2 regions of the Sporosarcina contaminans genome follow, and region 2 is predicted to be linked to the other one. Evidence: predicted binding sites of a transcription regulator. Region 2 holds the regulator's gene; the other holds the start of a gene.
What was found. Region 2 encodes NrdR, which represses ribonucleotide reductase genes. Its sites were predicted from a motif close to AACACNATATATNGTGTT; they were not measured.
Positions count from the first base shown of each region.

Region 1: a site for NrdR is predicted at 2,067-2,084, ahead of ACFQ38_RS04680 (vitamin B12-dependent ribonucleotide reductase). Genes of this name have one in related genera too.

Region 1 is NZ_JBHTLT010000020.1:126,024-130,904, reverse strand. It holds partial or broken gene ACFQ38_RS04695 (transposase) at 1-222, shown strand, start outside; gene ACFQ38_RS04690 (rhodanese-like domain-containing protein) at 452-817, opposite strand; gene ACFQ38_RS04685 (lipoate--protein ligase family protein) at 1,108-1,944, shown strand; gene ACFQ38_RS04680 (vitamin B12-dependent ribonucleotide reductase) at 2,126-4,693, shown strand; gene ACFQ38_RS04675 (serine hydrolase domain-containing protein) at 4,822-4,881, shown strand, end outside.
Region 2 is NZ_JBHTLT010000132.1:11,507-16,387, reverse strand. It holds gene coaE (dephospho-CoA kinase) at 1-323, shown strand, start outside; gene ACFQ38_RS17670 (glyceraldehyde-3-phosphate dehydrogenase) at 435-1,457, shown strand; gene nrdR (transcriptional regulator NrdR) at 1,661-2,119, shown strand; gene ACFQ38_RS17660 (replication initiation and membrane attachment family protein) at 2,150-3,502, shown strand; gene dnaI (primosomal protein DnaI) at 3,502-4,446, shown strand; T-box leader at 4,517-4,748, shown strand; gene thrS (threonine--tRNA ligase) at 4,798-4,881, shown strand, end outside.

The DNA.
Region 1 (4,881 bases), on a different contig from region 2:
GAGGACTGTTCGGATTGCCCATTGAAAAAATTATGTACGAAAGCAAAAGGCAATCGACAAGTCCATTGGAACACGGTATTTGAAGAAATGTAAGCGAAAGCAAAGGAAGCCCTTGAATGTGAAGAGAACACAGGAATCTACGCTCAACGTAAAATTGAGGTAGAAAGCGTGTTCGGTCACATCAAGGGCAATCGGTCGTTCCGCAAATTCTCACTGCGGGGCATCGAAAAGGTGCATACGGAATTCGGAATTGTGGCATTGGCCCACAATCTACTGAAAGTGGCCGGCATCCGCGAGCTACTTTCAGTATTGAATGAGAAAAATACAAGAACAGGTGGCGAAAAACGATTCGTTTTTCGCCACCTGTTCTATTTTAGGGACTTATTGGACAGCCTCTTTTTAGTAGAGTGCCTTGTTTTTCAGTGTCCTCAATTTTATAGAGGCCTTTTTTTCATTTGCTTTTTACTTTGCCTGTCCATGTACGGAAGCCGCCTTGCAACTGGAATAGCTGTGAATAATTGCGTTTCTTTAAGTATAGAGCTGCACGCGAACTTTTACCGCCATTTTGGTCATACAAGTATACAGGTTTATCAGGTCGGATCTCTTTGTAACGTTGGCGGAATTGCGAATAAGGAATATTTCTTGCGCCTAAAATATGGCCAGATTCAAATTCTTTCGGTTCTCGAACGTCAATGAGCTGCGCCTTACGATACCCTTCAATAAACTGTTCTTGCGTTAAATTTGTTACTGCTTTACGGACGCGCAGCATCGTAATGACGAAGTACAAAATCAATGCGATGAGTGCGACGCCTAAGATAATCAAATTCGGATTCACAACGACTTTCCCCTTTCCATCTTCTTATTCATTATAAAGAATGGAAGAACGTTCTTCAATGAGAATGATGTGTGTTTTCATGCAAAATACTGATTGCTCGTAACTGATAAGTAGGTTTCACATGTTAGGAAAAGAGCAGGGTTTCTTTTTGATACTGATAAGTAGGCAATCAGAATGAAAGAGAAAAAGTCAATACTTATTGCGCGTTTGGAATTATGGTACTATGAAAACTATGTTATTCTTTATCGGCTGTTATGGAAGGGGGAATCGTAATGACGAAAAGGATTTGGCACTTTATTAATTCGGGAAAACGTTCGCCTTCATACAATATGGCGCTTGATGAAGCGCTATTGGATTGGCATAGTAAAGGTGAAATAGGCCCTGTTCTAAGATTTTATGAATGGGAGCCAGCTACGCTATCGATCGGTTATTTCCAAAGTGTTGACAAAGAGATTGATATGTCATCCGTGAAAGAACATGGTTTAGGATTCGTGCGGCGACCAACGGGAGGAAGAGGAGTGTTGCACGAGGATGAACTGACTTATAGTGTCATAGTCTCCGAAGCATATCCTGATATGCCGGAAACGGTGACAGAAGCCTACCGAGTCATTTCAGGGGGATTGCTGAAAGGCTTTCAAAACTTAGGGCTACAAGCAGAATTTTCAGTGCCGGCTTCCAAAGAGCAAGCTGATCGATTAAAAAAACCTAAAAGTGCTGTTTGTTTTGATGCACCAAGCTGGTATGAACTTGTCGTTGAAGGGAAAAAAGTAGCTGGCAGTGCACAGACACGTCAAAAAGGTGTCATCTTGCAGCACGGCGCTATTTTATTAAGCTTGGATGAAGACAAATTGATATCTTTATTCAAGTTTGATTCTGCAGAAGCCCGAGAACGAATGAGAATGAACTTGCCCCAAAAAGCTGTAGCAATCGATCGACTTGTTGAGCGTGAAGTTTCGATAGAAGAGTGTATTTCGGCATTCTCGAAAGGTTTCGAACAGGCGTTGGAGATCGAGCTTTCTCCAATGGAATTGACAGCAGAGCAAGAGGCAATTGTTAAAGAAATTGAAGAAAGTAAATATGCAAATAAAGACTGGACATTTAAAAAATAAAGGTTAGCACTTTCGATCTATTTTTTCATGCGAAATCGGATAATCGCGGCATTCGTCAAAATCTGTAAAAACGGATACAGTTGAATGAAGTTTCAATATGTAGTAGATTAGGTAATGTACATAATACAACATGTTGTGTTTGGTAAGAATTTATCTTGAAATAAATAAGGAGGATGCGAGAATGGTTATTGTTTCAAACGAGCAAACACCATCATTGGACAAGCAGCAATTGAATGCGGATATAAAGGAGTTTCCGCAAGTGCATCCCATCACAGATGACATGAAGATTACACATAGCGGAGTGTCCCGTCTCGTGATGATTGATCGATATTCATTTAAGGACACTGAAAAGAAGACGCTAAAAGTAGGCGATTTTGTCGTCTTAACCGTAAAAGAAGATCCGAAATTTCCAGCGAGGGGATTAGGATACGTTAAAGCAATCGATAAAGCGAGTGGCAAAGCGGACATTTGGATTGAAGAAGCATACCGTTCTTCAATCGATGATCCGGAAGAGCAAGAAAAGGGTGTTGTCAGAAGATCATTAGACGTCATTGAGAAGCCGTTAGAAGTGTTTTATGAGCAAATCGCAAAGCGGAATGCTACTGGTTTAGCTGCCGCTGAAAAGACGGAAGAAAAACGGCAAGAATCGTTCGAGCGTTTTTATGAGCAATTGGCAAAATTGAATTTCATTCCGGCAGGTCGTGTCCTTTATGGCGCAGGTTCGGAAACTGAAGTGACGTTCTTCAATTGCTATGTGATGCCATTCGTTCCCGATTCTCGTGAAGGCATTTCCGATCACCGCAAACAAGTGATGGAAATTATGAGCCGTGGAGGCGGTGTCGGAACGAACGGTTCAACATTGAGACCGCGGAACACACTTGCGCGTGGTGTAAATGGAAAGTCATCGGGGTCAGTATCATGGCTTGACGATATTGCTAAGCTGACACACCTTGTGGAACAAGGGGGCAGCCGCCGCGGAGCACAAATGATCATGTTAGCTGATTGGCATCCTGATATTTGCGAATTTATCATCTCGAAAATGCAAAATCCGAGAATTCTTCGCTATCTTCTTGAAAATACGGATGAAGAGCTTATCCAAAAACTTGCCAACGAAAAACTTAAGTTTACGCCGCTTACTGCGCAAGAAGAAGCGATGTATCAAGGGATTTTGAATTACAGATCAATCCCTGGCATGGGCGGTTTCAACGAAGCAATTTTGCGAGATGCGGAAATGAAATTGCGAGATGGCGGAACGTATTCTGTCCATAATCCGGAATTCTTAACAGGTGCGAATATTTCCGTAACATTGACGGATGAATTCATGAAAGCTGTTGAAGAAGATGGTGATTATGAACTGCGTTTTCCAGCAGTTGAAAAGTATACACCTGAAGAAATGGCTTTTTATAACGAAGAGTGGCATAACGTTGGAGATGTTCGTGAATGGGAAAAGATGGGCTATGAAGTCCGTGTTTACCGAAAAATAAAAGCGCGCGCTTTATGGGATCTTATTAATATTTGCGCTACTTATTCAGCTGAACCAGGTATTTTCTTTATTGACAATGCAAACAATGAAACGAATGCGAAAGCATATGGCCAAAAGGTTGTTGCAACAAATCCTTGCGGCGAACAGCCATTAGCGCCTTATTCAGTATGTAACTTGGCGGCAGTGAATCTTGCGGAGTTCGCAAACAAAGAGATGAAAACGGTCAATTACGAAAAGCTGAAAGAAACGGTTCGCGTAGGGGTAAGAATGCAAGACAATGTTATCGATTCGACACCGTACTTCCTTGAGGAAAATAAAGTACAGGCACTTGGTGAAAGACGGATCGGTTTAGGCGTCATGGGCCTTGCGGATTTACTCATTTATTGTGAGAAGGAATATGGCTCCAAAGAAGGCAATGAGCTCGTTGATAAAGTGTTCGAAACGATAGCAACAACTGCCTATCGGGAATCAATCGAACTAGCAAAAGAAAAAGGTAGCTTCCCATTCTTGATTGGTAAAACGGATGAGGAAACCGCTGCTTTAAGACAAGCATTCATTAACACTGGCTATATGAAGCGGATGCCTGAAGATATCCGCACTGCCATTTTGGAACACGGTATTCGCAACTCTCACCTACTTACAGTGGCGCCGACTGGCTCGACTGGTACGATGGTTGGAGTCAGCACTGGACTTGAACCGTATTTTTCATTCACCTATTATCGAAGCGGACGTCTTGGTAAATTCATTGAAGTGAAAGCCGGTATTGTAGAGGAGTACTTGGAAAGTAATCCTCAAGCTGATCCAGATCAATTGCCGGATTGGTTCGTCTCTTCTATGAGTTTATCTCCAGAAGCCCATGCAGACGTACAATGTATTATTCAGCGATGGATTGACAGCTCCATTTCGAAAACCGTAAATGCTCCGCGTGGCTATTCAGTAAAACAGGTCGAAAGCGTCTATGAGCGTTTATATAAAGGTGGAGCGAAAGGCGGAACTGTCTATGTTGACGGCAGCCGTGACTCCCAAGTCCTTACACTGAAAGCTGAAGAGAATACGATGGAGCCTGAAACAGAGATGACGGAAGAGTTCATCGAACAACGGAAAGTCGTCTTAATTGATACAATTCAAGATCTCCGTTCAACAAACGTAACGATCGGATCTGAAGTCGGCAACACTTGCCCCGTTTGTAGGCAGGGTACTGTGAAAGAAATCGGTGGGTGCAATACTTGTACAAATTGTAATGCTCAACTGAAATGCGGATTATAAGAATAAAACATACAGCACCTTGAAGGTTGCTCAAACGGTATCCAAACTGAAGTAATTTCTAGTTTGGATACCGTTTTTTATTATGATAAATTAAGAATAAAAAGAAATTATGAAGGGGAAGAAATGGGATGATGGGAATTAGGAAAGGTGACATTTTTCAAGAACTCAATTCATATACAGAAAAAATA
Region 2 (4,881 bases):
AAGAGATGCTCCGCCAAAAGGATGAATGGCTTGGCAAGGGAGCGCAGATAGTCATCATGGATATCCCGCTATTATTTGAAAGCAAGCTTCAGCATTTTGTCGACAAAATCCTTGTCGTCTCGGCAAGTCCAAAAGTGCAGAAGGAAAGGCTGATGGCGAGGAATCATCTCACTGAAGAAGAGGCTGATGATCGCATTCATTCGCAACTGCCTATTGCTGAAAAGGAAAGCGGGGCTGATGCGGTTATTTATAATGACGGCACATTAAAAGAAACGGAAAAGCAATTGGATCAAATTTTAATAGAATGGCAAGCGCAATTCTGAAAAATAGAACATTGTTAATCTGTTCACAAACACTATGCGTCCAATTAAAATATGTTATACTAATTATCGGATTAACGATAAAGAGTATAACATCATCAGGAGGATTTATTCATGACAACTTCAATTGCCATAAACGGGTTTGGCCGAATCGGACGCATGGTCTTCCGACAAATGATTATGGAGGACAGCTTGAATGTTGTAGCGGTGAATGCGTCTTATCCATCTGAAACGCTTGCTCATTTGATTAAGTATGACACAATTCATGGAGCTTTTGACGGTGAAGTCGTTGCGGAGGAAGATGCGCTTGTCATTAATGGCAAACGGGTGAAATTGATAGCTGAACGCGATCCATCCAAGCTTCCTTGGAAAGAATTAGGCGTTGATATCGTTGTTGAAGCGACAGGCGTCTTCAATGCACGCGATAAAGCAGCGTTGCATTTGGATGCCGGCGCGAAAAAAGTCATTTTAACTGCTCCGGGCAAAAACGAGGATGTAACAATCGTTTTGGGCGTTAATGATGATAAATTAGACATCGATCAGCATGATGTCATCTCGAATGCGAGCTGCACGACGAACTGCCTTGCGCCAGTTGCGAAAGTATTGAATGATACATTCGGCATCGAAAATGGTTTAATGACAACTGTGCATGCTTATACAAATGACCAAAAGAACTTGGATAATCCTCATAAGGATCTTCGCCGTGCTCGTGCATGTGCGCAATCGATCATACCGACATCTACAGGTGCTGCGAAAGCTCTTTCTCTCGTATTGCCTGAACTGGAAGGTAAAATTCATGGCATGGCGCTTCGTGTTCCAACACCGAACGTTTCTTTAGTCGATCTCGTTGTCGACTTGAAAAAGGACGTAACTGTGGAAGCGGTGAACGACGCTTTCAAACAAGCGGCAGCAAATGAATTATCCGGCATCCTTCGCTTTACGACAGAGCCGTTAGTATCGATCGACTTCAACACGACGACAGAATCCGCAACGATTGATGGTCTTTCAACAATCGTTATGGGCGACCGAAAAGTGAAAGTGCTTGCTTGGTATGACAATGAGTGGGGCTATTCCGCACGTGTTGTGGGCTTGACTAAAAAAGTGGCTGAAGCGTTAACTGCTAAGGTCAATGCGTAAGTGATTAAAAAACGTAATAGAACCGGCGAAAAGCCATATACTTCTCACAATTGAGAGGTGTATGGCTTTTTTATCGTCTATGTAATTGCTCGAAAAGAAAATCGTTATTCGCAATCTCTGCCAAAATTCCATTGGAACTCTCCAGTTTCGACAGAATTCTGTTATAATCAATATACTATACGAAAATGCGGGGGAACAAAAAAATGATATGTCCAGCTTGTCATTATAATGGCACCCGGGTCATCGATTCCAGGCCCGCGGAAGAAAATCGATCAATTAGAAGACGCCGGGAATGTGAAAAATGTGCTTTTCGTTTCACTACATTTGAAAAAGTCGAGGAAATGCCACTCGTTGTTGTGAAAAAGGACGGTACACGTGAAGAGTTCAACGGTGAAAAACTTTTAAGAGGTCTCATCCGCGCGTGCGAAAAACGACCAGTCGATTTGGAGGCGCTCCATAAAATCGTCTATCTGATCGAAAAAGAATTGCGAAGCGCGGGCATTGTGGAGATCAAATCAGAAGATGTTGGTGAAATGGTCATGGAAAAATTAGCAGATGTAGATGAAGTGGCGTACGTCCGATTTGCATCGGTATATCGCCAATACAAAGATATTAACGTTTTCATCGAAGAATTGAAGAACTTGCAAAACAAGAAATCATAAATTGTAGGAAAAAGGAGGCGGCCGGATCGCATGCTATATGAGGAGCTGCAACCGATTGACATCTTCAGAATCAAGTTGGCACAACCGTTTTCGGACTATGACCGGCAACTCCTGACATTATTTTATCAACCTTTGATCGGTCCAGATGCGATGAGCCTATTCATGTCCCTTTGGTCAGATGCAGAAGGAGACCAAGATGCAGAGCATAATCATTATTATTTGATGAATTTGCTTACAATGCCATTGGGTCGTATTTTTGAAGCTAGGATATCTTTAGAGGCAATAGGGCTACTGCGGACATATTGCAAAAGGGAAGTGAATGACCGAACTTTCCTTTACGAGCTTCTGCCGCCTTTGGATGCAAAAACATTTTTGGATGATCCACTATTGTCCACATTCCTTTTCAGTAAAATTGGAGAGCAGGCATACCGGAATTTACGTGCCCGTTTTTTGGATGACAACAGAATAGATGAAGGTTATGAGGAAGTATCGAGAACCTTCTTGGATGTATATAAGCCGATAAGATATGGAGTTTCAGAAGATTTGGAGGATACCGGGGCGATTAAAGGAAGAATCGAATCCAACGGTATTCCTTTTGCTCATTCTGATTTTGATTATCAACTGATGTGTTCGGGATTATCGGAGCAAATGGTGCCTAAAGCGTCGCTCGCCATGCTATCGAAAGAATTGGTCGAGAAATTGGCATTTCTTTATTCATTGACGCCAATCGATATGCAGAAGGTTATTATGATGGCTTTGGATGAAAACAACTTGCTTCCTGAAGATAGAGTTCGAAAGGCAGCAGTCGATTATTATAAGATGAATATATCCAAATCAGCGCCAAAACTTGAAAAAGTGTTTTCGAAAGAACGCATGATACCTCTAGAAGAGCCGAAAACGCGTGAGGATAAATTCATTCATTACTTAGAAAATACTCCACCGCGTGAAATGCTAAGGGATTACACGGGCAATGAACCGCTTCCAGTGGATGTTGAACTTGCGGAACGACTCGTCACAGTCCATGGCTTTCCAGTTGGAGTCGTAAATGTGCTGTTGCATTATGTCATCATTCGCAATGACGGTAAAATTACGAAAAACTATGCGGAAAGAATTGCATCGCATTGGAAAAACAAAAAGATTATGACTGCAAAACAAGCGATGGAAATTTCAAGAAAAGAGCATGACCAATATTTAAAATGGCAAAACGAAGGAAGCAAAAAAACAACTTCTCGGAAGCCTTCAAGAGAGGAAAAGGTTCCGGAATGGTTTTACAATGAAGAAAAAGATCAACAACCTGCTTCTGATTTAGATCCGTCCATTGACGAAAAACGCAAGCAGCTGCTTGAAAAATTAGAAGCGATGAAAAGCGGGGTGAAATCATAATGGAACCGATCGGCAACACTTTGAAACGTGTAATAAATGCATCTTCTTTAACCGCAAGATATGAAGAACTTCGCAATGAAGTAATGGAATCTCCGGGAGTGCAGGAATTCATTTTAGACCATTCCCAAGAGATTGACAAAACAGTTGTCGATAAAAGTCTTGGTAAATTATATGAATATGCAACCGCTTCGCATCATTGCGACCAATGTCCGAATATTGAAGGGTGCATCAATGTCATGAAAGGTTTTGAACCGAAATTAGTGCTTTCCCGCGGTTATATTGATCTTGATTATGTAAAATGTCCGAACAAATTGATCGACGAAGAAAAGCGTAACGTCACAAACATGATCGATAGCATGTATATGCCGAAAGACGTAATGGAAGCGCGGCTTCATGATATTGACCTCGAACATGATCCGAGCCGCGTATTAGTTGTAGAAGCTTGTGCTCAGTTTTTGAGCGCAATTGGCGAAGATGGCAGTTTACCTGAACGAGGCTTATATATACACGGTCCTTTTGGAACAGGGAAATCTTATATTATTGGTGCGTTGGCTAACGAATTGGCACATCGTCAAATACGGACAGTAGTTGTTTACATTCCTGAGTTTTTAAGGGAGATGAAGCAATCGATCCAAGACCAGACGCTGAATGAGAAAATTGATTTTGTAAAGAAAGCAAAAGTGCTTATGTTGGACGATTTTGGTGCGGAAACGATGTCTGCATGGGCAAGGGATGAAGTTTTAGGAACGATATTGCAATATCGCATGTCTGAAAAACTGCCGACGTTTTTCACGTCAAACTTCAATTATGATGAATTGCAGCACCATTTATCCTATACGCAGCGTGGAGAAAAGGAAGTCGTCAAAGCGGGGCGCATTATGGAGCGAATCAAGACAATAAGCCGTCCAATCCAATTGAAAGGCAAAAACCGGCGGACCCAATAATATTGTAAAAGGTACCACTTGCAATTTTGCTTCTTCCTATTTATAATAATGGTTATTAATTATCTAAAAATAAAATGCATTGAAAAGGACAACAATCGGTTGATCAACCGTACAGAGAGTGGGGACAATGGCTGGAAGCCCTGCAGGAAGGATCATCGATTTACCACCTTGGAGCAGCATCAGTGAACATTGAAGTAGCTGATGACGGACCCGGCCCGTTAGCCGTATCGAGCTTCGTCTTTCCGGTAGCCCCGGATAGAAGGAAGAAGGGTGGAACCGCGAGCTATAGCTTCGTCCCTTTATTGGGATGGGGCTTTTTTGTTTGCAAAAAAATGATAAGGAGTGTTTGTTATGTCAGAAAATATCGAACTGAAATTTCCCGATGGGGCAGTAAAAGAGTTTCCGAAAGGCACTACAACTGAGGAAGTGGCAGGT